DNA from 3 places in the Kocuria rosea genome. Region 2 is predicted to be linked to each of the others. Evidence: riboswitches for the same ligand, from Rfam matches in the RefSeq annotation. Region 2 holds a riboswitch; each other region holds the start of a gene.
What was found. Region 2 has a riboswitch for S-adenosylmethionine ahead of EQG70_RS12115 (bifunctional o-acetylhomoserine/o-acetylserine sulfhydrylase). Riboswitches for the same ligand answer to the same signal wherever they lie in the genome.

Region 1: another riboswitch for S-adenosylmethionine. It lies ahead of EQG70_RS13420 (hypothetical protein); the one in region 2 lies ahead of EQG70_RS12115 (bifunctional o-acetylhomoserine/o-acetylserine sulfhydrylase).
Region 3: another riboswitch for S-adenosylmethionine. It lies ahead of EQG70_RS03600 (ABC transporter ATP-binding protein); the one in region 2 lies ahead of EQG70_RS12115 (bifunctional o-acetylhomoserine/o-acetylserine sulfhydrylase).

The regions. Positions count from the first base shown of each region.
Region 1 is NZ_CP035103.1:2,919,955-2,929,351, reverse strand. It holds gene betT (choline BCCT transporter BetT) at 1-1,084, opposite strand, end outside; gene EQG70_RS13450 (TetR/AcrR family transcriptional regulator) at 1,261-1,791, shown strand; gene EQG70_RS13445 (DMT family transporter) at 1,795-2,142, shown strand; gene EQG70_RS13440 (DMT family transporter) at 2,142-2,465, shown strand; gene cspE (transcription antiterminator/RNA stability regulator CspE) at 2,688-2,894, shown strand; gene EQG70_RS13430 (hypothetical protein) at 3,002-3,190, shown strand; gene EQG70_RS13425 (hypothetical protein) at 3,293-3,589, opposite strand; SAM riboswitch class IV at 4,007-4,132, shown strand; gene EQG70_RS13420 (hypothetical protein) at 4,146-4,373, shown strand; gene EQG70_RS13415 (PIN domain-containing protein) at 4,385-4,768, shown strand; gene EQG70_RS13410 (glycosyltransferase family 4 protein) at 4,772-5,947, opposite strand; gene EQG70_RS13405 (cell division protein PerM) at 6,063-7,715, shown strand; gene EQG70_RS13400 (hypothetical protein) at 7,604-8,110, opposite strand; gene purN (phosphoribosylglycinamide formyltransferase) at 8,171-8,752, shown strand; gene purH (bifunctional phosphoribosylaminoimidazolecarboxamide formyltransferase/IMP cyclohydrolase) at 8,832-9,397, shown strand, end outside.
Region 2 is NZ_CP035103.1:2,620,025-2,629,421, reverse strand. It holds gene EQG70_RS12135 (NAD(P)/FAD-dependent oxidoreductase) at 1-117, shown strand, start outside; gene EQG70_RS12130 (S9 family peptidase) at 235-2,406, opposite strand; gene EQG70_RS12125 (CPBP family intramembrane glutamic endopeptidase) at 2,520-3,299, shown strand; gene EQG70_RS12120 (VOC family protein) at 3,371-4,009, opposite strand; SAM riboswitch class IV at 4,152-4,267, shown strand; gene EQG70_RS12115 (bifunctional o-acetylhomoserine/o-acetylserine sulfhydrylase) at 4,344-5,756, shown strand; gene metX (homoserine O-acetyltransferase MetX) at 5,753-6,937, shown strand; gene EQG70_RS12105 (SGNH/GDSL hydrolase family protein) at 6,972-7,853, opposite strand; gene EQG70_RS12100 (alpha/beta hydrolase) at 7,935-8,621, shown strand; gene EQG70_RS12095 (RNA-binding S4 domain-containing protein) at 8,605-8,847, opposite strand; gene EQG70_RS12090 (glycine--tRNA ligase) at 9,044-9,397, shown strand, end outside.
Region 3 is NZ_CP035103.1:780,599-789,995, reverse strand. It holds gene EQG70_RS03635 (DUF4397 domain-containing protein) at 1-613, opposite strand, end outside; partial or broken gene EQG70_RS03630 (SDR family oxidoreductase) at 767-1,078, shown strand; gene EQG70_RS03625 (hypothetical protein) at 1,118-1,336, opposite strand; gene EQG70_RS03620 (baeRF2 domain-containing protein) at 1,497-2,627, shown strand; gene EQG70_RS03615 (LLM class flavin-dependent oxidoreductase) at 2,721-4,139, opposite strand; SAM riboswitch class IV at 4,218-4,332, opposite strand; gene EQG70_RS03610 (CoA-binding protein) at 4,475-4,939, opposite strand; gene EQG70_RS18715 (maleylpyruvate isomerase N-terminal domain-containing protein) at 5,025-5,702, opposite strand; SAM riboswitch class I at 5,810-5,914, shown strand; gene EQG70_RS03600 (ABC transporter ATP-binding protein) at 5,920-6,753, shown strand; gene EQG70_RS03595 (aliphatic sulfonate ABC transporter substrate-binding protein) at 6,849-7,892, shown strand; gene EQG70_RS03590 (ABC transporter permease) at 7,889-8,710, shown strand; gene EQG70_RS03585 (AMP-binding protein) at 8,770-9,397, shown strand, end outside.

The DNA of each region.
Region 1 (9,397 bases), 300 kb from region 2:
CGAACTCGCGCAGGGTGCGGCCCCGGGAGATCCGCGCCAGGAACAGGCCGACGAACGGCGCCCAGGCGATCCACCAGGCCCAGAAGAAGAGGGTCCACCCCGCCATCCACTCCGCCGCACCGGTGTAGGCGAACGTCTCCATGGTCATCCCCGGCAGCGAGGAGACGTAGTCGCCGAGGTTCTGCACCGTGGCGTCGAGCAGGAACGAGGTCCGGCCGGCCACGAGCACCCAGACGATCAGCGCCACGGCCATGAGCACGTTGAGCTCGGAGAGCCTGCGGATGCCCTTGTCCACGCCCGAGACGCACGAGGCGGTGGCCATCACCACGGCCACGACGATCAGCCCGATCTGCGCCGCGGTCCCCTCCTCGATCCCGAAGAGCAGGTAGAGGCCGTAGTTGAGCTGCACCACGCCGATGCCCAGCGAGGTGGCCACGCCGAAGATCGTGCCGAGCAGCGCCGCGATGTCCACGACGTCCCCCGTGCGCCCCTGCACCCGCTTGCCGATCAGCGGGTAGAGGGCCGAACGGATGCTCAGGGGCATGTTCCACCGGTAGGCGAAGTAGCCGAAGGCCATGCCCATCAGCGCGTACATCGCCCAGCCCGTGACGCCGTAGTGGAACAGCGTCCACACCACGGCCATGCGGGTGGCCTCGGCCGTCCCGCCCTCCCCGGCGGGCGGGCCGTAGTACTGGGTGACGGGCTCGGCCACGGAGAAGAACAGCAGGTCGATGCCGATGCCGGCGGCGAAGAGCATCGCGGTCCAGGTGAACAGGTTGTACTGCGGCTTCGAGTGGTCGGGGCCCATCTTGATGGTCCCCTCGCGGGAGAACGCCACGACCAGGACGAAGACCGTCACCACCGTGGCGGTGAGGACGTAGAACCAGCCCATGTTGGTCGCGATCCAGCCGACCACGGCGCTGATCACCGCGGAGGCCTGGTCGGGGGCGAGGATCGCCCACAGGGAGAACAGGACGATGGTGATGCCCGAGCCGGCGAAGACCGTCCGGTTCACGGCCGGCCGGGAGCGCCCGGCGGGTGGGGTGCCGCTCTCGGGCGGTGACTGGTGCAGGGCGGAAGTCATGGGACGAGTCCTCCTGGAAGTGGTGATCCGGGTCGGGGAGCACCTGCCGGGTCCAGCGCGGACCGGGCAGGGGCGGGACGTCGTCGTGCCCGCGGACCGGTGCGGCGGCCGAAACCCGCGCCCCGGGGATGCTCAACATCGTGTCACCACCCTTCCGGTTGGTAAAGTTCTTTCTCATGAGCACCTCCTCCCGCGAGCGCATCCTCGACGGCGCCCTCGAGCTGATCCGGGGCGGCGGCACGGTCTCCCTGGCGTCGGCCGCGCGGCAGGCGGGTCTGACCAAGCCCGGGGTGATGTACCACTTCCCCACCAAGGAGGCGCTGATGCTCGCCCTGGTGGACCGGGTGATGGACGGCTGGGACGCGCAGATGGCCCGCCGCCTGCCCGGCCCCCCGGAGCAGGTGCCCGCGGCGGAACGGCTGCGCGCCTACCTCGACTGGTGCCTGTCCGGGGAGGTCGACGAGACCGACCTCGTGATGCTCACCGACCAGCGGCTGCGCGCCACGCTCAAGGAGCGCTGGGTCGCGCGGGTGGAGCCGTGGGTGCACCTGCCCGCGGACCTGCCCGCCGAGCGCCGGAGCCGGCTGCTGGCCGTGCGGCTGCTCGCCGACGGCGTGTGGTTCGCCGACGCCGCGGGCGTCTTCGCCCCCGACCCGCAGGAACGGGCCCGGGTCAGGGCGGTCGCCGACGAGCTCCTGGAGGGCTGAGCCGTGCTGCGCCGGCTGCTGCTGCTCGCCGCCGTGCTCGCCGAGGTGGCGGCCACGCTGTCGCTGAAGGCGGCTCTGGACGAGCCCGCCTGGTACGCGCTCGTCGTCGCCGGCTACCTCGCCGCGTTCACCCTCCTGGCGGCCGTGCTGCGCCGCGGCATGCCGGTGGGGGTCGCCTACGGCGTGTGGGCCGCCCTCGGGGTGATGCTCACCGCTCTGGCGGCGGCCGTGGTCTACGGTGAGCGGCTGAGCCCGGCCGTGCTGGCCGGGATCGTGCTGGTCGTGGCCGGCGTGCTCTGCGTGGAGCTCGGCTCCCGCCGCCCCGCCCGCGAGACCGAGGAGGCGGCCTGATGGCCTGGCTCTTCCTCAGTGTCTCGATCCTCACCGAGGTCGCTGGAACCCTGTCCCTGCGGATGGCCGCCCGGGGCCGCCGCCGCTGGTACGCCGCCGTGGCCGTCGGCTACCTGGTGGCGTTCACCTGCCTGAGCCTCGTCCTGGCCGAGGGCATGGCGCTGGGCGTCGCCTACGGCATCTGGTCGGCCTCCGGCGTGGCGCTGACGGCACTGGCCGGCCGGGTCCTGTTCCGCGAGCCGTTCACCTGGGTGACGGCGGCCGGGGTGGCCCTCATCGCCGGCGGAGTGCTCCTCATCGAGCTCGGCGCCCCGCCGGTCTGAGCGGTCCCCGGTGCCGGGCCGGGTCCGGCGCCCCGTCCCGGGTGGTGCGGCGCCGGATCTCGTGTAGAGTAGTCCGCAGTTGTTGAGGTTCGTTTTTGTCTTTCAAGCAGTTCGGCCCACTCGGGTGCAGCAGTTTTTCTGAGAAGACGTTTTCCATGCATCACAACTGTTTTGTTTCTCGAACGTCGGGAAACGTTCATCTCATGAAGGATCAGGTCTCCCATGACTACCGGTATCGTCAAGTGGTTCAACGCTGACAAGGGCTTCGGCTTTATCACCCCCGAGGACGGCTCCAAGGACGTCTTCGCCCACTTCTCCGCGATCAACTCGAACGGCTTCCGCTCGCTGAACGAGAACGACCGCGTCGAGTTCGAGACCCAGGACGGCCCCAAGGGCCCCCAGGCTGCGAACATCAACGTCATCTCCTAAGGATCTTCCGCGGGCTCCGGCCCGTTGATCCTCCAGAACCGTCGTCGGGCTGCGCCCGGCGGCGGTTCTGTCGTCGTACCCGCCGAGCAGCACCGGGAGGAAGCGCCGTGACCATTCCCGATCCGCTCCCCGCCGCGGAGGAGCCGGAGGACCCCTTCGTGGTGAACCGGGTCTCCGACGCCGAGCTGGACGTCTCCGTGCCGTTCGAGGTCGAGGCCTCCGAGTGGGGATTCGACGGCTCCGCCGACGAGGCCGGCGGCGGCTGGGGCTCGGCGGGGGACTACGGCCTCGAGTGAGCACCCCGCGGGTCCCACCGGCGCTCCGGACGTCACCGTCCTCCCGCACGATGGAGGCCGCAGCCCGACGGGCTGCGGCCTCCGTGCGCTCCTGTCCGCCGGCTATGCCGACAGCGGGAGGGACGAGGGGTGGAGCTTGAAGAACGGGTGCCGTCCGGTCGCCGCGAGGGCTCCGGGAACGAGGAGCTGGCGGTACTTGGCGCACCATTGCGCCGTACCCTCCGTGTGCTCCGCCGCGGCGGCCAGGTCGTCGGCCTCGGGGCTCAGGTACTCCTGCACGTCCCCGTCGGTCGACGTGAGACGGACGAGGTGGAGATCGGGGAGGGCGGTGACGGTCACGTCGATCCACTCCTCGCGCTGGTCGGTGGTGATGGCTGTTCTTTCTTCGGACATGGTCATGTTTTCTCCTGACGTTCTTGCAGGCATCCGATGGCGTTGCCCGCCGCTTCGTCATCCGATCCACCCGGGAACATCGGGTTGGCGCGCAGCGGGTCGGAGCCCCTCCACGGTTCCGCCGGGGATCGTCGATCTCCGGCCGAGGGCGTGGACGCCGCATCTCGAGAAGCAGGTTCAGGCTACCCCGCGGCACCGACACCTCGACAAGCGAGTCGTGAGTTGTGTCACTGAAACGTAATGCGCGGGGCCGTCGCCTGCGCCGTCCCCGGTACTACGGGACCCATTCCAGCGCAACGATGTGTCGTCGAGATGTCCGGGCGGTGACACCCCGGGGAAGGCCTGTGCACAGGAGGGGGCACCGGATCCGGCCGGGTCGCCGCACGCGGACACGGTTCGGCCGATGTGGTTCAATGGGGAGAGCTTCAAGAGACCCGGTCGGCAAGCTCCGACTTGACCGGGCACCAACCCCATGTTCACGGGTGGTTCGGATGACGAAGCGGCTCGCATCGCCGCAGCAGCGGTACCCGGTGCGAGCAAGAGCGCACGAAGGATCCCGGTCATGTCCGACCTCCGCCACTCCGCCGCCCGCACGGGCGCGTTCCCCCAGCCCTCCCACGCCGTCCCGGCCACCGGGGACGGGACCCGCCGCGACCCCGCGCCGAGCGTCCCGGCGATCAGCGTCTCCGCCATGAGCGTCGAGGACTACGCCCGCGTGGTGCAGGTCCGCACCGAGTTCGTGGACTTCCTGCTGGCTCCGGCCCGCGGGGAGCTCGCCGCCGCGGCCTGAGGCCCGCCGCCGTGGACCTCCTCCTGGACCGTTCCGTGCTGCTGGGGGTGCGCACCCCGGAGCGCTGCCCCGAGCTGGCCGAGGTCCTGCGCCGGCACGGACACCGGCGGCTGTTCCTGCCCGCCACGGTGCTCGGGGAGCTGCTCGCCGAGCGGCCCGACGAGACGCTGTGGGCGGAGCAGCTCGAGCTGCGCTTCCCGGGCCGGGTCCTCCCCGCGGACGCCGCCGTGGCCCGGGCGTGGGGAGCGCTGGCCGCGACGGGGGCGGCCGATCCGCTCGCCGGGCTCACCGCGGCCACGGCCCTGGTCCACGGGCTGACCGTGCTGACCGCGGAGCCGGGGCGGTACGCCGGCACCGGGGCGCCCGTGCTGGACGCGTCCCCCGCCCGCCGGTAGCCCTCAGACGGCCCGGCGGTGCCGGCGGCTGCGCCCCTGCCCCTGCGCCGAGAGCGCCACGGCGCGCTCGTAGTGCTCGAGCAGCTGCCCGACCAGCACGTCCCACGTCCGGCCCTGGACCGCCGCGTGCGCCGCGACGCCGAACGCGGCCCGCTTCGCCTCGTCGCCCAGGAGATCCGCCACGTACCCGCGCAGCGCCCCGAGGTCGCCCGGGGGATAGAGCCAGCCGGTGCGGGACCGGTCCACGAGGTCGAGGGGACCGCCCCGGCCGGTCGCGACCACCGGCACCCCCGAGGCCATGGCCTCCTGGATCGTCTGGCAGAACGTCTCGAACTCGCCGGGGTGGACGAACACGTCGAAGGACGCCATGATGCGCGCCAGGTCGGCACCGCTGCGGCGCCCGGTGAAGTGGGCCTGCGGGAGCCGGCGGCGCAGGGCGTCCTCCTCCGGGCCCGAGCCCACGACCACCAGGCGGGTGCCGGGCAGGTCCGCGACCGCGGAGAGGTCCTCGACCTGCTTCTCCGGGGCGATCCGGCCCACGTAGCCGACGATCCGCCGGCCGCCGCCGACCTCCTCCCGCCACCGCTCGTCGCGGTGCCGGGGGGAGAAGCGGGTGGTGTCCACCCCGCGCCGCCACAGGTGCACGTCCTGGACGCCGTGCTCGGTGAGCTGCCGGACCGCCGCGGTGGACGGCGCGAGCGTGAGCGTGGCGAGGTTGTGCATGGAGCGCACGTGCCCCCACAGGAGCTGCTCGAGGAACGGGGCCCCGTACTTGGCCGCGTAGCCGGGCACGTCGGTCTGGTAGACCGCCACGCACGGCACCCCGAGCTGCTGGGCCGCCAGGATCGCCCGGCGGCCCAGCACGAACGGGGAGGCCACGTGGACCACGTCAGGCCGGAAGCGCTCCAGCTGCCGCCGCACCCGGGCCACGGTCCCGCCGGCCACCCGCACGGCGGGGTAGCCGGTGAGCGGAACGGCTGGCAGCCGGTGCACCGGCACCCCGTCGAGGTCCTCGACGACCTGCTCCGCCGGGCGCCCGAGCGGCGCGGGTTCGTAGGAGGGCGCCACGACCACGACGTCGTGCCCGCCGGCGACCAGCTGCTCGACGACCCGCAGCACCGAGTGGGTGACTCCGTTGAGGTGGGGGAGGAACTGCTCGGCGACCACGGCGACTCTCATGCTCCCGAGCCTGCCGGGGCCGGGCGACCGGACGGCGAGCGGGGCGTGGCCCGCCGGTGAAGGCGCCGTGAAGCCTCGGCCGGGGTGCCGCCCGGGCGTGGGAGGATGGTCGGTGATGAACTCCCAAGGCCTGTCCTCCCCCGCTGCACGCCCGGACCGCCGGGGTGTGCCCATGCCGCTGTGGCTGCAGGGCGTGCTGGAACTCGGCTCCGTGGCCGTGGTGTCCTACCTGCTGGTCCTGCTGACCGTCCTCATGGTGTGGCTCGCCGACGGCTTCGACACCCTCGGCCTGACCGGCGGGTTCGTGCTCTCCGGTCACGTGTGGCTGCTCGCCCACCTCACCCCGCTCCAGGTGGCCCTGGACCCGGGCGCAGGGCTGCCCGCGACCACCGGGACGCTCAACCTCGTCCCGCTCGGGCTCACCCTGGTGCCGTTCGCCCTCTCCTGGCACGCCGGGAGACGGCTGGCCCGCGCCTGCTGGGAGGGCCAGTTCTGGCAGCCGTACCTCAGCGGACTGGCCGCCTACTCCGCGTTCGGCGCCGCCGCCGCGCTGCTCTTCAGCGGAGGGGAGGTCTCGGCGAGCCCGGCCGCGGCCGCCGTCTTCCCGCTCGTCCCCGTGGCCCTGGGCGGCTTCGTGGGCGCGTACCGGGCCTCCCGGTCGCTGCCGGGACTGATCGGCGTCAACGCCGCCGCGTGGGTCGAGCGCACGAGCCAGTACTCCCGCTGGGCCGGGTCCTACGTGTGGGCGGTGCTGCGCGCCGGCTTCGTCGCGGCCGTGGCCGGGGTCGGGGCCGGGGCCGCCCTGCTGGCCGCCGCCCTGTTCTGGAACTGGAACGACGTGGTGGGCGTCTACCAGCGGCTGGGCACCGGCGTGCCGGGGGACACCGCGCTGACGGGACTCCAGCTCGGCTACCTGCCCAACCTCGCGGTCTACGCCCTGGCCTGGGCCACGGGCGCGGGCTTCGAGCTCGGCTCCGGCACGCACGCCTCTCCGCTGGGCACCGAGGCCGGGCCCGTGCCGCTGCTCCCGGCGCTCGCCGCGCTGCCGCCCGCCGAGCTCCCGGCCTGGGCGCTCGTGGTGGTCGTGCTGCCGGTCCTGGCCGGCGTCCTCGCCGGCTGGTGGTTCCTGCGCGAGGGGGAGAACCACCTGGACGACTGGATGGCGCTGCGGCTGCCCGCGCGCTGGATCACGTACCCGCTCTCGACGCTGCTGACCGGGGTCTTCGTGGGCGCCGTCGCCGGCGTGCTGGTGATGCTGCTGAGCTGGCTCGCGCACGGCTCGCTGGGGCTCGGGCGGCTCACGGACGTGGGACCGGACGGTCCCGCCGTGCTGCTGCTGTTCGGCGCCGAGGTGGCCGTCGGGGCGGCGGTCGGCTGTGTGCTGGGACCGTGGCTCGAGCACGAGCCGCCGTTCGCGCCGCCCCGCGGCGGCGAGGACGGCGAGGACCGGACGCCGGCCGGCCGGCGGGCGGCGCGCCGGCGGCGCCGGGAGGAGACCGCGGCCCGGCGCGCCATGCGCTCGGCCGGCCGGCGGAGGCCGCGGCCCGCACGCGGGCACGGGGCCGACCAGCACGGGACCGAGGGGCACGGCGCGGACGGGCCCAGGACCGGCCGCAGCACCGCGGACGGGCACCGGGACGCGGGCCCGTGGGCGGCTCAGGGGCCGGCCGTGGCGGAGACCGGGTCCGCGGAGGCGTTCGACGTGGACGCGGCCGAGGCACCCGCGGCGTCCTCCGACGCCGGCGCCGCCGGGCCGCCGGAGAGATAGCTCCAGATCCCGTCCTCGAGCTCCTGCTGGCACTGCGCCGCCCCGGAGAGGGTGAGGGTGCCGGCGACGCACTCCTGGTAGGCCTCGGCCACCGGCCACAGGGCCAGACGGGCCCCGCCGGTGAGCAGGCTCAGCGCGCCCAGCACGATCGCGGCGACCGCGCTCAGCACCAGCAGCCGGCGCGTGCCGGTCCCGCGGGAGCGCACGAGCGCCGCGACGCCCAGCCCGATCCCGAGGACGGCCAGCACGACCCCGGCCACGGTCGGCCACAGGGCGGAGCCGACGAGCACCAGGGCGACCGCCGCGCACACCAGCGCGCCCCCTGCCGTGCGGGTCGCGGCGGCGCGTCGTGCGTCCGCGGGGGCTGCCTCGGGGGTCGGGCGGGGAGGGGTCATGCCCTTCACTCTAGGGCACCCCGGGGGCCCCTCCCCGCCCGCCCGACTAGACTCGGGGGCATGCGCATCGTGGTCATGGTCTCCGGCTCCGGCACCAATCTGCAGGCGGTCCTCGACGCCGTCCGGGAGGGCCGGATCGACGTCGAGATCGCCGCCGTGGGCGCGGACAAGCCCTGCACCGGCCTGGAGCGGGCCCGGGAGGCCGGCGTCGAGACGTTCCTCGTCCGGCCCGGCGACCACCCCGACCGGACGCGGTGGAACCGTGCCCTGCAGGAGGCGGTGGCCGCCCGGGAGCCCGACCGGATCGTCTTCGCGGGGTTCATGCGGATCGTGGACGCCGAGTTCGTCGAGGCGTTCGCGGGGCGCATCGTCAACACCCACCCCTCGCTGCTGCCGTCCTTCCCGGGGGCGCACGCGGTGCGGGACGCCCTCGCGCACGGGGTGAAGGTCACCGGCGTCACCGTCCACGAGGTCGTGGCCGACGTCGACGCCGGTCCGATCCTGGCGCAGGCGGCGGTGCCCGTGGAGGAGGGGGACACCGAGGCGCAGCTGCACGAGCGGATCAAGGCCGCCGAGCGCGAGCTGCTCGTGCGCACGCTCGGCGCGGCGGCCCGGCAGGGAGCCCTGCACGACGCCCGGTGAGCAGGCCCGGCGAGGGTCCGTAAAATGGTTCCCGGCGGATCCCGCCGGCAACCCCAGACCTCGAACGCTTGGAGAACCTGTGAGCCCCACCCAGCTTGACCGCGTGCCCCTCAAGAGGGCGCTGGTGTCCGTCTACGACAAGACCGGGCTGGAGGGTCTCGCCACGGGGCTGCACCGGGCCGGCGTCGCGATCGTGTCCACCGGTTCGACCGCACGGCGCATCGCCGACCTGGGCGTGCCGGTGACGGAGGTCGCGGAGGTCACCGGGTTCCAGGAGTGCCTGGAGGGGCGGGTCAAGACCCTGCACCCGCGGGTGCACGCGGGCATCCTCGCGGACCGCCGGAAGCAGGACCACATGGACCAGCTCGCCGAGCTGGAGATCGAGCCGTTCGACCTCGTGGTCGTGAACCTCTACCCGTTCGTGGACACCGTGCGCTCCGGCGCGGGCCAGGACGAGGTCGTCGAGCAGATCGACATCGGCGGCCCCTCCATGGTCCGGGCCGCTGCGAAGAACCACGCGGCCGTGTCCGTGGTCGTGGACCCGTCCTCCTACGACGCGGTCGTGGAGGCGGCGGCCTCGGGCGGCTTCGACCTGCGGGCACGCCGCCGGCTGGCCGCCGCGGCGTTCGCGCACACCGCCGCCTA
Region 2 (9,397 bases):
CAGACGAGCACGGCCATGGCCCGCGCCGCCGCGGACCTGCTGCTCGACGGGGCCGTGGGTCCGTGGTGCTCCCGGGAGACGGCCGCCGCCCTGGACCCGGGCCGCTTCCGGCGCTGAGCCCCCGGGGGCCGGCGCGGCGGGCGCCGTGCCGTCGACCGCCGTGCCGTCGGGCGCCGTGCCGCTCGGCCGCGGGGGCCGGCGGGGCAGACCGCGCGCGGGACCCGCCGGCCCGGGTCAGGCGCCGGCGAGGCCCATCCGGTCCAGCACCCAGGCGTACTCCCAGGCCGTGTCCTTCCACTGCGAGTACCGCCCCGAGGCGCCGCCGTGGCCCCCGGCCATCTCGCAGCGCAGCAGCACCGGCTCGCCGGAGGTCGAGGCCTCCCGCAGCGCGGCGACCCACTTGGCGGGCTCCACGTAGAGCACCCGGGTGTCGTTGAGGCTCGTGACCGCGAGGACCGGGGGGTAGGGCAGCGGCCGGACGTTCTCGTAGGGGGAGTAGTCGCGCATGTACCCGTAGACGTGCGCGTCCTCGATGGGGTTGCCCCACTCCTCCCACTCGAGGGCTGTGAGCGGCAGGGACGGGTCGAGGATGGAGGTCAGCGGGTCCACGAACGGCACCGCCGCCAGCGCGCCGCAGTACCGCTCCGGGGCGAGGTTGAGCACCGCGCCCACCAGCAGGCCGCCGGCGGAGCCCCCCATCACCAGGATCCGCCGCTCGTCGACGTCCGGCCGGGCGGCGAGGTGCTCGGTGACCGCCACGTAGTCGGTGAACGTGTTCGTCTTGTGCAGCTTCTTGCCGTGCTCGTACCAGGTCCGCCCCAGCTCCCCGCCGCCGCGCACGTGGGCCACGGCCCAGACCACGCCGCGGTCCAGCAGGGACAGCCGGGAGACCGAGAACGCGGGGTCGGTGCTGTGCTCGTAGGAGCCGTAGGCGTACTGCAGCACCGGTGCCGGCACGGAGGGGTCGAGGTCGGCGCGGCGGACCAGGGAGACGGGGATGCGGGTCCCGTCCGCCGCGGTGGCCCAGTCCCGCTCCACCGCGTAGTCGGCGGGGTCGTAGCCGCCGAGCACCGTGGCCTCGCGCCGCAGCAGCGGCTCGGCGGGCAGTGCGCCGTCGTCCCCGGTGGCGCCCGCCACGAAGAGGTCGTAGACGCGCGGGGGCGTCGTGAAGGACGTGTAGGACAGGCGCACCACGGGGGCGTCGTGCTCCGCGGCGGAGACGCTCGCGGTGTAGAGCTCCTCGGCGAAGGCCGGTTCCACGGGGGCGGCCTGGGCGTCCGTGCCCAGCCCGGCGAGCGGGAGCAGCCGGACCCGCAGCGTGGTGTCCGCCCGGACGGAGACCACCAGGTGGGTGGCCGTCACGGCGCAGCCGTTGACGCGGACGGTGTCCGAGGCCGGCACGACGTCGCGCAGGGCCACCTCCGCGACCGGGCGGCCGAGGTCGGCCGGGTCCATGAGGGAGATCCGGGAGTTCGGGGCCTCGTGGTCGTGGGTCAGCAGGATCTGCTCCCGCCCGTCCAGCAGCAGGGGCTCCGCCTCGTAGAGCACCCGGTCGGTGCGGGGCAGCACCACCCGCAGCGGCGCGGCCGGGTCCGCGACCGGCTGGATGAGCTGCTCCGAGAACTCGGAGCACATGGCCTCCACCACGATCCAGCGCCGGTCCGCGGACAGGCCCGCCCCGAGCCACAGGCCGGGGTCGGCCTCCTCGTGGACGACGACGTCCTCGGCCACCGGGGTGCCCAGCTCGTGCCGGCGCAGCTGGTGGGGGCGCCAGGACTCGTCCACCACCGTGTAGTACACGGCGCGCGCGTCCGGGGTGAGGAAGGACCCGTAGAACGTCCCGGGGATCTCGTCGGCGAGCAGCGCCCCCGTGGTGAGGTCCCGGACCCGCAGGGTGAAGCGCTCGTCGCCGGTGACGTCCTCGGCCCAGGCCAGCAGCTCCCCGTCCTCGGAGACGTCGAAGCTGCCCAGGGAGTAGAACTCGTGCTTCGCGGCCTCCGCGTTGGCGTCGAGGAGCACCTGCTCCCCGGCCATGGGGGTGCCGGGCTCGACGACAGGCGGGGTCCAGTCCGCCAGCACGTCGCCGGTGGTCACGGCCGGGACCCGGCAGAACACCTGGTGCGCGCCGCCCTCCACGGTGCGGGCGAAGTACCACCAGGCGCCGCGCCGGCTGGGCACGGACAGGTCGGTCTCCTGGGTGCGGTCCTTGATCTCCCCGAAGATCGTCTCCCGCAGGCCCGTGAGGTGGACGGTGGCGGACTCCGCGTACTCGTTCTCCGCGGTGAGGTGGGCCAGCACCTCGGGGGAGTCCTTGTCCCGCATCCACTCGTACGGGTCGGAGAACACGTGGCCGTGGAAGGCGCGCTCGACGGGCTGCTGGCGGATCTGCGGGGGAAGGACAGTCATGGTCCCCATCCTAGGGAAGACGTCCCGGGTGGGGAGGGGCGGTCCGGGCGGGCCCGGGGGCGCCCGGCGCGGGCTGCACGGGGCGGCCGGCGGGCCGGTGCCAGAATGGCCGCATGAGCACCCATGCCCACCTCGCCCCGCGACCGCCCGCCTTCGGCTCCACCCGCGCCGACCTGTGGGTGCAGGTGCTCCTGGTGCTCGGGGTGTCCCTGGGCGCCTCGGCCCTCTGGGCGGTGCTGTCCCTCGCCGAGCACCTGGCGCGCGGACCGCTCTCCGAGGCGCAGGCCACGATGAACCCGCCGCTGAGCCCGCAGCCCCTCATCGACCTGCTGCGCCAGCTCACCGGGATCGCCCTGGACCTGGTGCCGGTGCTGCTCGCGCTCTACCTGCTCGCCGGCTCCGCCGGGGCGCTGGGCACGGTCCGCCGGCGGATCGGCCTCGACGCCCGGATGCCCCTCCCGGACCTGGGCCTCGGCACCGTGCTCTTCCTGCTCATGGGCCTGGGCACGCTGGCGCTCTACGGCGCCGGCCGGGCCCTGGGCGTCACCGCGGAGGTGACCACGTCCGGGCTCGCCGCGCACTGGTGGACGGTGCCCGTGCTGCTGCTCTCGGCCGTGCGCCACGCCCTGGTCGAGGAGGTCGTGGTGGTCGCGTTCCTGACCGACCGGCTGACCCGCATCGGGTGGAGCTGGCCCGTGGTGCTGGTGGTCACGGCCCTGTTCCGCGGCAGCTACCACCTCTACCAGGGGATCGGGCCCTTCCTCGGCAACGTGGTGATGGGCCTCGTCTTCGCGGAGCTCTACCGGCGCACCGGCCGGGTGATGCCCCTCGTCGTCGCGCACTTCCTGCTGGACGCCGTCGGCTTCCTCGGGGCCGCCCGGCTGCTGGGCTGAGCCCCGCCCCGCGGGGCGCGGCCCAGCCGCCGGGCACCGCGGGTCCGGCCGCGGACCGGACCGGGCCGGCCTCAGATGGTGACGGCGCCGTCCGGGGTGCTGAACGAGACGGAGAGCACCCCGGGGGTGCCGTCCGGATAGCGCCAGTCGACCTCGAGGTCCTCGAGCGCGGTCTCGACGGGGGCGCCCAGCCACTCGGCGACCCGCTCCGGGGCACCGGCGATGGTCATCCCCGCGAGCCCCACGTCCGTGATCCGCGCCTGGGACGGGTGCATCTCCGGGGCGGAGTCGAAGTGGATCATGAACGGCAGCTGCGGATCGGCGATCAGGCCCTTGACGCCGATCTGGTGCCACTCCAGGCACCGGCCGTCCGGGAACACCCGGTGGCCGGGCACGGAGCGGCGCCCCAGGCGCTGCTCGAAGGGGGCGAGGTCCTCGACCTCCACGACCCAGCCCAGCCAGCCGCCGCCGGCCGCGGACCGGGCCCGCACGGCCTGCCCGAAGGGGGCCTTCTCCGCCGCCGGGTGCTGGAGGACCTCGACGACCTCCACGTACTGGTGGTTCGTGAGCGGCAGGATCATGTTGCGGGTGCCGAAACGGGGGTGCACCCCGCCCTTGACCGGTTCGATCCCGAGCTGGTCGGCGATGCGCTCGGTGGTGGCCTCCAGGCCCTCCGGGCGGCAGGCGTAGGACACGTGGTCGACTCTCATGGGCACATCGTGGCACCCTGTGAGTTTCGTCTCCAAATCGGTCCGCGACGCGCCGGGCACCGTGCGGGCGGCACCCCGGCCGGGGCGTCACGCCCGACCCCGGCTTGACGCCGTGCGGGCCTGATCCGGAGAATGCTGTCCAGGTCATGAGCGCCAGCGTCCAAGCCCCAGCTAGCTGGCCGGCAACCCTCCACCGCGGTGGGGTGCCCTGGGTGAAGACCAGGCTCCTCGCGTCCGGCGAGCGAGCAAGCGCGGGTCCCCGGCGCCCGGCCGTTCCCGGCCGCACCGCCTCGGCCGGGACGGGACCCCTGAGATCCACAAGGAGTCCCACGGCATGTCCGATCTCCCCGCCTCCAGCACCGACGCCTCCGCCGCCCGCACCGACGTGGCCGCGGCCGAGCGCCCCACCCCCGAGAACCCCGGGGGCTGGGCCTTCGAGACCCGGCAGATCCACGCGGGGCAGAGCCCCGACCCGGTCACCGGCTCGCGCGCCCTGCCGATCCACCAGACCACGTCCTTCGTCTTCCCCGACGCCCAGACCGCCGCCGACCGCTTCGCGCTCGCCGAGCTCGGCCCGATCTACACGCGGATCGGCAACCCGACCACGGAGGTCGTGGAGAACCGGATCGCCGCCCTGGAGGGCGGCGTGGGCGCCCTCATGCTCAGCGCGGGGCAGTCGGCGACGACGTTCGCCGTGCTCAACGTCGCCGGCGCGGGAGACCACCTCGTGGCCAGCCCCAGCCTGTACGGCGGGACCTACAACCTCTTCAAGTTCACGCTGCCCAAGCTCGGCATCGAGACCACCTTCGTCTCCGACCCCGACGATCCCGAGGCGTGGCGGCGGGCGGTCCGGCCGAACACGAAGGCCTTCTTCGCCGAGACGATCCCGAACCCGCGCAACGACGTCCTCGACATCGAGACGGTCTCCGGGATCGCCCACGACCACGAGGTCCCGCTCATCGTGGACAACACCGTGGCGACCCCCTACCTCGTCCAGCCCCTGCGCTGGGGCGCGGACGTCGTGGTGCACTCGGCCACCAAGTTCCTCGGCGGGCACGGCACGGCCATCGGCGGCGTGATCGTGGACTCCGGGGCCTTCGACTACGGCCGCTACCCGGACCGCTTCCCCGGCTTCAACCAGCCGGACGAGTCCTACGGCGGCCTCGTCTACGCCGAGGCCCTGGGCGCGGAGGGGCCCTTCGGCGTCAACCTGTCCTACATCCTCAAGGCCAGGGTGCAGCTGCTGCGCGACCTCGGCTCGGCGATCTCCCCGTTCAACGCGTTCCTCATCGAGCAGGGCATCGAGACGCTGTCCCTGCGGATGGAGCGGCACGTGGCCAACGCCGGGACGGTGGCCCGCTGGCTCGAGGCCCGCGAGGACGTGCGCTCGGTGTCCTGGGCCGGGCTGGAGTCCTCCCCGTGGCACGAGCGGGCGCAGAAGTACGCGCCCCGGGGCGCCGGGTCGATCCTGGGCTTCGTCCTCGACGGCGGCCGGGAGGCCGGGGCCGCCTTCGTGGACGCCCTGACCCTGCACTCGAACGTCGCCAACATCGGCGACGTGCGCTCCCTCGTGATCCACCCCGCGTCCACCACGCACAGCCAGCTCCTGCCCGAGGAGCAGCTGGCCGCCGGCGTGGAGCCCGGCTTCGTGCGCCTGTCCGTGGGCCTGGAGCACATCGACGACATCCTGGCGGACCTGGAGCAGGGCTTCGCCGCGGCCGCGGCCGCGCAGGGAGGACAGGAGTGACCGTGACGGTCGTGAGGGGCTCCGGCGCCGGGACCGCCGTCCGCGAGGACGGCGTGCCGCGGGTCGCCGGGATCGGCGAGCTCGAGCTCGAGTCGGGCTTCCGGCTGCCCGACGTCCGGATCGCCTACGAGACGTGGGGGACGCTCGCCCCGGACGCCTCCAACGCGGTGCTCGTCGAGCACGCCCTCACCGGGGACACCCACGTGGCGGCCGGCCGGGCCCGCCCCGGCGCCCCCGAGGCCGAGCGGCGCGCCGCCGAGAGCGGCGGCTGGTGGGAGGGCCTGATCGGCCCCGGCGCCGCCATCGACACGGACCGGTGGTTCGTGGTCTGCACCAACATCGTGGGCGGCTGCTACGGGTCCACGGGCCCGGCGACTCCCACGCCGCCGAGCGTGGACCCCGAGGGCCGCCCCTGGGGCTCCCGCTTCCCGCTCATCACCGTCCGGGACTCCGTGCACGCCGAGGCGGCGCTGGCCGACGCCCTCGGCATCGACGCCTGGCGCCTGGTCATCGGCGGCTCCATGGGCGGGGCCCGCGCCTTGGAGTGGGCCGTGACCTACCCGGACCGCGTCCGGGCGTGCGCGGTGGTCGCCGCGTGCGCCCAGTCCAGCGCCGAGCAGCTCGCGTGGGGCCAGGCGCAGAACCTCGCGATCCGCCAGGACCCGCACTTCCGCGGCGGGGACTACTACGACGGCCCGCTGCCCGTCACGGGCCTGGGACTGGCCCGGCGGATCGCCCACATCACCTACCGCTCGGCCGACGAGCTGCACCACCGGTTCGGGCGCTCGCCGCAGGCCGAGGAGCAGGTCATCGACACGCACGCCGGCGGGCGGGGGCGCTACCAGGTGGAGAGCTACCTCGACCACCAGGCGTCCAAGCTGGCGGGCCGCTTCGACGCCAACAGCTACCTCGCCGTCAACGAGACGCTCATGTCCCACGACGTCGCCCGGGGCCGCGGCACGCTCGAGGAGGCGCTGTCCGTGACCTCGTGCGAGTGGCTCGTGGCGGCGGTGGACTCCGACCGGCTCTACCTGCCCCGCGAGTCCGACGTCCTGGCCGCCGCGCTGCCCGGGGACGTCCGGCGGCACACCCTGACCTCGCCCTCGGGCCACGACGGCTTCCTCATCGAGGCTCCCCAGCTCGGCAAGCTGCTCGTGGAGACCGTGCTGCCCGAGCGCTGAGCCGGGACGGGGGTCCTCAGCCGTTCCCGCTCGCTCAGCCGTCCGCGGCACCCCGGTCGTCGCCGGGGCCCGCCCCGGGTCCCTCGCCGGGCGCGACGCCGCCCCCGGGCACGGTGGGGGTGCCGAAGTGCGGCCGCTTCGGCCGGACCTGCGCCCCGGAGCTGGTGCGCCGGATCCGGCGGGCCACCCACGGGCGCAGATAGCGGTGGGCCCAGACGAGGTCCTCGCCGCGGGCCTGCCGCCAGGACGAGGGCGGGCGGTCGGGCACCACCTCGGGCACGAGGCCGTGCGCGAGGCCCAGGGTGTCCAGGGCCTCGACCGCGATCCGGTGGTGGCCCAGGGGCGAGAAGTGCAGCCGGTCGGGGTCCCACATCGCCGGGTCCGCGAGCTCCCGCAGCCCCCACAGGTCCACCAGCACGGCGTCGTGCCGGGACGCGACCACGCGCACGTTCTCGTTGTAGACCGCGATCCGGCCCCGGATCCCGCGCAGCACGGGCGTGGCGCCGATGTCCGGGCCGCCGACCAGCACGACCGTCGCCCCGTTCGCCGCGAGCCGGCCCACGACGTCGTCCATCTCCTCGGCGATCGCGTCCGGGTCCCCGCCGGGGCGCAGCATGTCGTTGCCGCCCGCGCAGACCGTCACGAGGTCCGGGGTCAGCTCCAGGGCCGGTGCCACCTGCTCGTCGACGATCTGGCGGAAGAGCCGGCCGCGGATCGCGAGATTGGCGTAGGACAGGCCGGGGGCGAGGCGGTTCAGCTCCTCGGCGACCCGGTCCGCCCAGCCGCGGTGCCCGCCGGGGGAGCCGGGGTCCGGGTCCCCGATGCCCTCCGTGAACGAGTCGCCGATCGCCACCATGCGGCGCCACGGGTGGACGGGAGGTGCGGTGTCCGGGGGCCCCGGCGTCGTCTCGGTCATGCCTCCCGGTCTACCACCGGGCCCGGCGGGCGTCCACGCGCCCGCGCCGCGGGCCCCGGGACCGGGTGGCACACTGGTGCCATGACCGACGCCACCGTCCCGACCGGGACCGCCACCCCCTTCGCCGTGTGGAGCAGGGACGCCGACGCCCGCCCCGGCACCCCGCTGCTCGTGCTCCTGCACGGCTACGGCTCGCACGAGCAGGACCTCATGGGTCTCGTCCCGGCCCTGCCAGGCGAGTTCAGCGTGGCGTCCGTGCGCGCTCCCCAGCCCGCCGGGTTCGGCTACCAGTGGTTCCCGCTCGCCGCGGACCTCAGCTTCTCCCTCGACCGGGTGGCCGAGGCCGTGGAGCCCGTCGCGGCGTGGCTGCGGGAGCTGGCCGCGGACCACCCCAGCACCACGCTGCTGGGGTTCTCGCAGGGCATGGCCATGGCCACGTCCCTCGCCCGGCACATGCCGGGCGAGATCGCCGCCGTGGTGGGGCTCTCCGGCTTCGTGGTCCCCGGCGAGCACCCCCTGTTCGCCGACGAGCAGCTGCGGGAGCGGCCGCTGCGGATGTTCTGGGGCCGTGACCCGCAGGACCCGGTCATCCCGCAGGAGCTCGTCGACTCCACCGCCGAGTGGGCGCTGGAGCACGCCGACGTCATGAAGGTGCACTACACCGGGGTCGGCCACGGGATCAGCCCGCAGGAGGTGGGGCACGTGCGCGAGTACCTCACCCAGGTGGTGCTGGGGGACCCGGACCGCCCGGTCAGCCGCCCGCGGTGATCCGCACCGAGGCGCCCCCGGCGGAGACGACGTCCCCCGGGTGCAGCTGCCGGCCGCGCCGCGTCTCGACCTCGCCGTTGACCGAGACCTGACCGTCCTCCACCAGGCCCCGGGCGTGCGCCCCGTCCTCGGCGAGGTTCGCCAGCTTGAGCGCCTGGCCCAGCCGGATCATGTCGTCGCGGATGGGCAGTTCGTCGGGGCCGCCGGGCTGCTGGGGAGTCGTCATGCCCCCATTGTCCCAGGTCCCGTCCGGTCGGCGGGCACGGCGGGAATTGGCTACCCTGGGACGAGGACGTCGCCCGCGGCGTCCTCGTTCGTGACGGCCGACGACGGCCGGTCCCCGCCCGGCGCACCGCCGGGCCACACCACCCACCACGCGCGTCCGCAGCCGGCGGTCGGGCGAGACCCTGGAGGAATCCCACATGGCCCCCAAGTCCACGCTGGACAACGTCATCTCGCTGGCCAAGCGCCGCGGTTTCGTGTTCCAGGCGGGTGAGATCTACGGCGGTTCCCGCTCCGCCTGGGACTACGGGCCCCTCGGCGCGGAGCTCAAGGAGAACATCAAGCACGAGTGGTGGCAGACCTTCGTGCGCGGGCGCGAGGACATGGTGGGCCTCGACTCCTCGATCATCCTCCCGAAGGCCGTGTGGGAGGCCTCGGGTCACGTGGCGACCTTCACGGACCCGCTCGTGGAGTGCACCTCCTGCCACAAGCGCGCCCGCCAGGACCACCTGGTCGAGGCCTTCGAGGAGAAGAAGGGCCGCGCCCCCGAGAAC
Region 3 (9,397 bases), 1.8 Mb from region 2:
AGCCCCACGCGTACACGATGTTGTGGGTGCCCTCGGCGAGCTCGAGATCGGCGGGGCCGATGACGGGCTCGGTGGTGCCCGCGGCGGCCACGGACGCCGAGACCGTGCCGGCGTCGACCGGGAGGGTCTCCTCGTTCGGGTTCTCGAGCCCGGTGATGATCGCCTGGTCGCCCGCGAGGACGTCCACGGCCGGGGCCGCGGCCACGTGCCGGACGGTCAGGTGCGACTTCCCGGCCTCGATCTCGGACATGTCGTTGGTGAACAGCGCGGCCGTGGGGTTGCCCTCGGCGTCGAGGTGGGCCGCGGCCGTGTAGCTCATCCCGGTCTGCAGATCGGCGGTGACGGGACCGATGATCGGCTCCGAGGCGTCGGCGGCGTCGGGGGCCGTGATGGCCAGGTCGTAGCTGCCGGCGGGCAGCTCCAGCGGGCCGGCCAGGGTGCCCGGCTCGAAGTCGTCGAGGGTGAGTTCACCGTTGACGTAGACGTCCACGACGGTGTCGGGGACGCCGTGGAGCACGGAGAGCTCGGCGTGCTCGGCGGCGAACGCCGGGCTCATGCTGAGGGCACCGGCACCGAGGCCGAGGACTGCTGCGGCGGAAAGGGTCTTGCGCATGGTAACTGCTCCTTGAACGGGCTCCCTGGCGGAAGCGGAATCGACCTTGCACCCGTACTACCGCCGTGGACCCCTCCGTGGATGCAGCAGGTCACATTTTTTCCGGGAAGTTTTTCCGGGCCCGTTCCGCACCACCATGAAGAGGGCGGCGCCGTGGCCCGCGCGGCGATCCCGCTGCTCCGGGCCTCCGGACGGGACGCGATCGTCAACGTGGCCTCCGAGGCGGCCCTGCGCGGCTCCGCCGCGGGCGCGGCCTACACCGCCTCCGAGCACGCCGTGGCCGGGCTGACGAAGAGCACCGCCCTCATGCACGCCGCGGACGGCATCCGCACCAACGCGGTCGCCCCCGGCGCCACGGCCACGGCAGAGCAGGTCGCCGCCGTCATCGCCTTCCTCGCGAGCGACGACGCCTCCAACGTCAACGGCGTGATCATGCCCTCGGACGGCGGCTGGTCCGCGGTGTGACGCACCGCGCGGGGTCCTTGCCCCCGCGCGGTGCGCGGCTCACTCCTCCTCGAGCGTGGAGACCTCCTGCGGCTCGTCGAGCACGACCTCCTGGTCCTGCTCCACGAGGTCGTCGGGGTTCGCCTCGAGGGAGGACGCCTCCGAGCGGTCGGGCGCGTGCACCGGAGCCTCCTCGTCCTGGTCGTCGAGATCCTGCTGATCGGCGTCGATCGACTGCTCGAGCCGGTCGGCCTCGTCGTACTCGGGTACGTCGCTCATGACTGCCTCCTGCGTCGTGGGACCTGCGGGACCACCGGCCGTGGGGCCGGTCGTGTGCCTCCGACCCTACTCGTCGGGTCGTCTGTTCCCAGCCCCCTGGTGGTCGGATAACGTGGTCTGCACCACAGGAAGCACCGCTCAACAGCAGGAGTTGTCGATCATGACGAGCCGATTCCACCGCTACGCCGAACTGTTCAAGAGCAAGGGCCCCTGGTGCACCGTGTACACGGACATCAGCACCGGCACCGTCGACTCGCTGCACGCCATCGACGTGCTTCCGGAGAACATCTGCCGAGAGCTGGAGCGCCAGGGTGCGAGCAAGGCCGACCTCGCCGCGGTGGAGGCCGCCGTGCGCCCGGCCGAGGGCGTGCCGGACCCGGTGTGCCGGTACCTGCTGGTGCGCGGAGGCACCGTGGAGATCGACGAGGTCCTCCCCGGGCCCCGGGCCGGCAGCGGTGTCGTCCAGGTGGAGGACGTCCCCGATCTCACTCCCCTGTTCCGGCACCGCCCGGACGACTTCCCGTACGTGGTCGCCGAGGTGGGCCGGGACGGCGGCGAGATCTGCCTCCAGCACGCCAGCCGCGTCCGGGCCGCGGACGAGCAGCAGATCGAGGGCGAGACCGAGCACCTGAAGAAGTTCCCCGGGGGCGGCTGGTCGCAGGGGCGCTGGCAGCGGCACACGGAGGACGTGTGGCGGCGCAACACCGAGCAGGTGGCCGAGCAGATCGACAAGGTCGTGGCCGAGAGCGGGGCCCAGCTCGTCGTCCTGGCCGGGGACCTGCGGGCCCGGGGCCTGGTCGAGGAGCAGCTGTCCAAGGCGAGCCGGGGGATGCTGAGCGTCGTGGACGCCAACACCCGGGCGGAGGGCAGCAAGTCCGCCGACTTCGACCACCAGGTCGAGGAGCGCGTGGCGGAGGTCGTGGCGCACCGCCAGCAGGCGCTGCTCGAGCGGCTCGCCGAGCAGCAGGGACGCGCGGACCCCACCGCCGTCTCGGGGATGGCGCCCGTGGTCTCCGCCCTGCAGCAGGCCCAGGCGGAGACGCTGCTGATCGACGACACCCACCTGGACACGGAGCAGCAGCTCATCGCCCTGGACGCCGAGCCGTGGATCGCCCTGGAGGAGTCGGAGGCCGTGGGCGCCGGCGTGCTGGGCCGGGTCTCCGCCGACGCCGCGCTGGTGCGCGCCGCGGTGCTGACCGACGGCCGCCCCGTCTTCGTGCCGCCGGGGGCGCTGCCCCACGGCACGGACGTCGCGGCCCTGCTGCGCTGGAGCGCCGCACCGGCGTCCTGACGCGGCACGGACGAGGGGCCCCCGCACGCGGGGGCCCCTCGTCCGTGCCCTGCCCCGTGCTCCCGGCGGAGCCGCGGGGTCAGGGGACGGGGGTCAGAGGGCCAGCTGGCGGGCGGGGGTGTCCGCGGCGGAGGGCCTGCCCGCGTAGGCGCCCCGGAACGCGGCGGCGGGGTGGGTGCCGAGCACCTTGGTCTGCCCCTTGCCGTAGAGGTTCTCGCGCAGCGTGGTGCCCTCGTAGCCGGTGCGGTAGCGGCCGCGCTTCTGCAGCTCCGGCACGACCCACTCCACGAAGTCCTCGAACGAGCCCGGGGACACGTGGTAGGCGAGGTTGATGCCGTCCAGCCCGCCCTCGTCGATCCACCGCTCGAGCTCGTCGGCCACGGTCTGCGGGGACCCGACGATCGGCACGCCCATGCCGCCCATCGAGATGTGCTTGGCGACCTCCTTGATCGTCCACTTCTTGTGCGGGTCGGCCGTGGTGAAGGGGGTCAGGAAGGACTGGATCGAGTCGGTCTTGATGTACTCCAGGACGTCGTTCTCGTCGTAGCGGCCCAGGTCCAGCCCGGACCAGCCGCCCACGAGGCCCAGCGCGCCGTCGGTGTCCGCGTACCGCTCGTAGTCGCGGCGCTTCTGCTCGGCCTTCGCGTCGGTCTCGTCGACGATCACGTGCAGCATGGCGAAGATCTTGAGGTCGTCCCGGTTCCGCCCGCCGGCCTCCGCCTCGTCGCGCAGCTTGTCGGTCACCACCCGGGTCAGGTCCGGGCGGATGCCGCCCACGAACACCGCCTCCGCGTGGCGGCCGGCGAACGCCCGCCCGCGGGAGGAGGCCCCGGCCTGGAAGATCAGCGGCGTGCGCTGCGGGGACGGCTCGGTCAGCCCGATGCCGGGGACGTCGAAGTACCTGCCGTGGTGCTGGATCGGGTGGACGAGCGCCGGGTCGGCGAAGACCCCGTTGACCCGGTCGCGCCGGACCGCGCCGTCCTCCCAGGAGCCCTCCCAGAGCTTGTAGCAGACCTCCATGAACTCCTCGGCGATCTCGTAGCGCTCGTCGTGGGAGATCTGCTCCGTCAGCCCGTGGTTCTCGGCGGCCGACTTCAGGTAGGACGTCACCACGTTGAAGCCCATCCGGCCCTTCGTGAGGTGGTCGAGGGTCGCGAACTTCCGGGCGAGCGGGTACGGCTGCTCGTAGGTGATCGCGCTCGTCACGCCGAAGCCGAGGTGCTTCGTCACGGCCGCCATCGCGGAGATCTGCATGAAGGGGTCGTTGACCGGGATCTGGGTGGCGTCCCGGATCACCGGGGCCGCGGAGTTCTGGTAGACGTCGTAGTACCCGACGACGTCCGCGAGGAACAGCGCGTCGAAGAGCCCCTTCTCCAGGACCTGGGCGACGTCCGTCCAGTACTCGATCGTGTTGTACTCGTCCGCCCGGGAGCGGGGGTGCTTCCACAGACCGGGGGCCTGGTGGCCCACGCAGGTCATGTCGAAGGCGTTCAGGGCGATGCGCTTGCTCATGGGGTGTTCCTCCCGGGTCGATGCCGACCCGCGCCCGTGCGTCGTGGAGACCTGCCCGCGGGTCCGACGCACTGGTGGGCGCCGTACTTGCCGCGGAACACGTGCACCGCGGCCCGATGTTCATCTGGGGCACCCCGCTACGGGAGAGGGTTGCCGCCCGACCAGCCAGAGCTTCGTGTCGGGACTCGTCATCGTCGTCGGGGGACAGCTTAGCGGGTGGCCCCTGACCGGGTGCAACCCCTGTGCGGTCCCGCCGCACGGGGACGGTCCCGGCCCGCATCGGGCCTGCGCCCACCCGGTTCGGGCGGCTCCGCCGGGTCGCTCAGCCGGGTCGTTCAGCCGGGCGGGGCGAGCGGCGGGGTCCGGCCCGGGTCCAGGGTCCAGCCCCGCCGGAGCAGGGACCGGAGCTCGATCAGGGGGCAGGTGTCCATGACCACGTCGAGGCCGGCCCGCTCCGCCCGGGCGGCGGCGTCCTCGTCGACGACGCCCAGCTGCAGCCACACCGCGGCGGCGCCCACGGCGATGGCCTGGTCCACCACCGCGCCGACGCGGCGGGAGTTCACGAAGCAGTCCACCACGTCGATCGGCCCCGGGACCTCGGCGAGCGTGCGGTGGCCGGGCTCGCCGTGCACCGGCTCGCCCTTCGGGTTGACCGGGACGATCGTCATGCCGAGGTCGTCCCGGATCCGCTTCGCCACCGAGTGCGCCGGACGGGCCGTGTTGCCGGTCAGCCCCACCACGGCCCACCGGCCGGGCCGTGTCATGAGGCGGTCGATGACGGCGGGGTCGTTGCGGCTCATGCCCCCAGCCTGGCACGGAACCCGTTCCCCCTCCTTCTTCCTCCGCGGGATTGCACGTGTCGGCGACCTCGCGGAGGGGGGAGGGTCAGGAGAAGAGCGGCAGGAGGTCCGCGTGCGCGCCCAGCTCCGCACGCTCCTGGGCGGTCAGCTCCGCCCGGCCGGTGCCCACGCGGGCGAAGTGCTCGTCGCTCCAGTGCTCGAGCGGTTCCCGCTCCCACAGGTCGGTGAGGACCCGGCGGACCTCGGCGAGCCCGTCCACGGCGGGACCCGGGGAGCCGTCCAGGTGCTGGATCAGGTCCAGGTGGTGGACCGTGGCCTCCACCGCGAGGGTGCTCAGCAGGTCCTCGACGCCCAGCACGTGCCCCTGGGTGCGGACCGCGCCGTCGCCGCAGTGCTGCGCGGCGTGCACGAGCGCCCGGGTGGTCTCGCGGTGGAGGGCGCGCACCGGCTCCCAGTCCAGGACCATGGACGCGGCCACGCGGGTGTGGCGCCGGGCCTCGGCGGCCCCCGCGGGATCGCCGCCCCAGTCGGTCCAGTAGGTCGCGGCGTCCCGGTCGGGGCGGGCGGTGGTGGGCGTGTGCAGCGCGACCAGCCCCCGCAGGGCGTCCATCGCGCAGTGGTGGGTGAGGTCCCGGACCGACCACCCCGGGCAGCCCGTGGCGGCCCAGGAGTCGTCGTCGCCGAGCCCGTCGAGGACCGCGCCGAACGCCGCGCAGGCGTCGCGCACCAGGTCCGCCCGGGCCGGGCTTCTGCGGCTCGTCATGGGTCCATGGTGGGGCACGGAGGGCTCCCGTGCCAGCGATGTGTCGCGATCACCACGGATGCGACGGATTTGCCAGGGAACACGCCGAGGACGTTCAATTGGTGGTGTAACCATCCGGAGCGGCTGAGAGACCTGGCTCGTCGACGTCGCAGCAACCGGCACGGATCCGTCTGATCCTCCGTGCGAGGTGCTAATGCCAGGACCGATGGAGTTGATCATGAGCACTTCCCTGCTGGGCTCTGCGCCGGCCACCGCACCGGGCACCGCGAAGCGCGCCTTCTCCGTGGCCTTCGAGCGCGTCGGCAAGGCCTTCCCGTCCGGCCGCGAGACCCACTACGTCCTGCAGGACGTCGACGTCACGGCCCGGCCCGGCGAGGTCCTGGCGGTCCTGGGGCCCTCGGGGTGCGGCAAGTCCACGCTGCTGCGGGCCGCCGCGGGGCTCGACACCGCCTCGGCCGGACGGGTGCTCATCGACGGCACCCCCGTGTCCGGCATCGACCCGCGCTGCGCGGTCGCCTTCCAGGAGCCCCGCCTGCTGCCGTGGCGCTCGGTGCGCGAGAACGTCCGCCTGGGCCTGCCCCGCGGACTCCCCCGGGACGAGGGGGACGCCGTGATCGACGACCTGCTGCGCCTGGTGGGGCTCACCGCGCACGCCGGCCACCGTCCCCGCGCGGTCTCCGGCGGCATGGCCCAGCGCGCGTCCCTGGCCCGGGCCCTGGCCCGCAATCCCGGGGTCCTGCTGCTCGACGAGCCCTTCGGCGCGCTCGACGCCCTGACCCGCCTGCAGATGCAGGACCTGCTGCTCACGATCCACGCGGCCCAGCCCACCACCGTCCTGCTCGTCACCCACGACGTCGACGAGGCGCTGCAGCTCGCGGACCGGATCGTGGTCCTGGGCCGGACCGGGCCCACCGCCCCGGCCTCGATCAGCACGATCCTCGCCGTCCCCGGCGAGCGCCCCCGGGACCGGGCCTCCGAGGTCCTCGCCGAGCTGCGCGTGCAGCTCCTCGGCCACCTCGGCGTCGACACCCACCACCCCGCGACCCGCTGACGCGGCCCGCCCCCACCCCGACTCCCCTCCCCGGACCAGCGGCGGCACCCGCCCGCGCCGCCCGGCACCGTCCGTCCACCACGAAAGGCTCCGCCATGCCCCTGCCCCAGCGCTCCGTCCGCACCGTCCCCGCACTCGCCGCCGTCCTGGCCCTGGGCCTGACCGGGTGCATGGCCGGTGAGGGCTCCGGTGAGCCGCCCGCGGAGGCCGCCGGGGACGGCACCGTCCGCGTGGACTGGGCCACCTACAACCCGCTCTCCGTGGTGATCAAGGAGAAGGGCTGGCTCGAGACCGCGTTCGCCGAGGAGGGCATCGAGGTGGAGTGGGTGCAGTCCGCCGGGTCGAACAAGGCCAACGAGGCGCTGCGTGCGGAGGCGGTGGACATCGGCTCCACCGCGGGCTCCGCGGCGCTGCTGGCCCGCAGCAACGGCACCCCGATCCGGGTGATCGACCTCTACTCGCAGCCGGAGTGGTCCGCCCTGGTCACCACCGCCGGCAGCGAGGTGCAGGAGGTCGCGGACCTCGAGGGCCGCACCGTGGCCGCGACCAAGGGCACCGACCCGTACTTCTTCCTGCTCCAGGCCCTCGACGAGGCCGGTGTGGACGCCGGGGACGTCACGATCCAGAACCTGCAGCACGCCGACGGCCGCGCCGCCCTGGAGAACGGCCAGGTGGACGCCTGGTCCGGGCTCGACCCGATCATGGCCGCCGCGGAGGAGAACGGCGCGGAGCTGTTCTACCGCAACGTCGACTTCAACACCTACGGCTTCCTCAACGCCCACGAGAGCTTCCTCGAGGAGCAGCCCGAGGCCGCCCAGACCGTGGTGGACGTCTACGCCTACGCCCGGCAGTGGGCGCAGGAGAACACGGAGGAGACCGCGCAGCTGCTCGCCGAGGCGGCCGGGATCGAGCTGTCCGTGGCCGAGAAGGTGCTCGAGCGCACCAACCTGGACATCGACCACGTGCCGGGCGACGAGCAGCTGGCGGTCCTCGAGAAGGTCGGGCCGATCTTCGTGGAGTCCGACGACGTGGCCGGCCAGGAGCAGATCGACGAGGCGCTCGGGAGCATCGTGGAGAGCTCCTACGCCGAGAACGCCGACGCGTCCCGCGCGGCCGAGCTGGTCGGGGCCGGGCAGTGACGCAGCCCCTGTCCCCCGCCGAGGAGGCGGAGCGGTTCGACGACGCCCCCGCCGCGGCCCCCCGGCGGCGGCCGCTGCTGCGCACCGGCCTGGGCCTGCTGCTGCCCGCCGCGCTGCTGCTGCTGTGGCACGTGCTGTCCACCGCCGGGGTCTTCAGCGCCGTGCAGCTGCCGGCCCCGCTCGCGGTGCTCGAGGCCGGGATCGGCCTGCTGGCCGGCGGGGACCTGTGGACCCACGTGGGCATCTCGACCCAGCGCGTGCTGATCGGCTTCCTGATCGGCGCCGGGCTCGGCCTCGTGGCCGGGTCCTTCATCGGCCTCTCCCGCTGGGGCTCCACACTGGTGGGCCCCACGATCGGGGCGTTCCGGGCGGTGCCGTCCCTGGCGTGGGTGCCGCTGCTGCTGCTGTGGATCGGCCTCGGCGAGGACTCCAAGGTCACGCTGGTGGCCATCGGCGCGTTCTTCCCGGTCTACACCACCGTCTCCGCGGCCCTGCAGCACGTGGACCGCAACCTCATCGAGGCGGCGCGGGCGTTCGGGCTGCACGGGCTGCGCCTGCTCACCGCGGTGCAGCTGCCGGCCGTCATGCCGTCGGTCATCTCGGGGCTGCGCCTGGCCCTGGCCCAGGCGTGGCTGTTCCTCGTGGCCGCCGAGCTGCTGGGCGCCTCCATGGGCCTGGGCTGGCTGCTCACCGACTCGCAGAACAACGGCCGCACCGACCGCCTGCTCCTCGCCATCGTGCTGCTCGCGGTGCTCGGCAAGGCGACGGACGCGCTGCTGGGGGTCTTCGAGAAGTGGGCCGCCAAGAAATGGGCCTGACACGTGCGCCTGGCACAGTGGAACCGTCGTCCGTGCCGGCCGGAAAGGACAGCAGCACCGTGAGCTTCAGCTGGAGCGACCCCTCCTCCCCCACCCCCAATCCCGCCCTGGTCTCGGACGAGGCCCGGATCGCCTTCTGGGAGGCGCAGGCGTCGCGCCTCGACTGGGCGCGGCCGTGGACCACCGCGCACCGCTTCGAGGCCCCGCGGCGGCTCGGGACGGACGAGCAGGGCGGCCCCACCTGGTCGGTCCCGGAGATCGCGTGGTTCGAGGGCGGCAGGCTCAACGTGGCCCACAACTGCGTGGACCGCCACGTCGAGGCCGGCCGCGGCGCCCACGTGGCCCTGTACTTCGAGGGAGAGCCCGGGGACCGGCTGGTCTACACCTACGCCGACCTGCAGCGGGAGGTCTCCCGCGCCGCCAACGCCCTGCTCGCCCTGGGCGTGGAGCAGGGCGACCGGGTGGTGATCTACCTCCCCGTCATCCCGGAGACCGTCATCATCACGCTGGCCTGCGCCCGCATCGGCGCGGTGCACTCCCTGGTCTTCGGCGGGTTCTCCGCCGAGGCGCTGCGCTTTCGCGTCGAGGACACCGGCGCCAAGGTCCTCGTGACCACGGACGGGCAGCACCGGCGCGGCGCCGTGGTGCCCGTGAAGGCCGTGGCCGACGAGGCCTGCAGCGGTGACA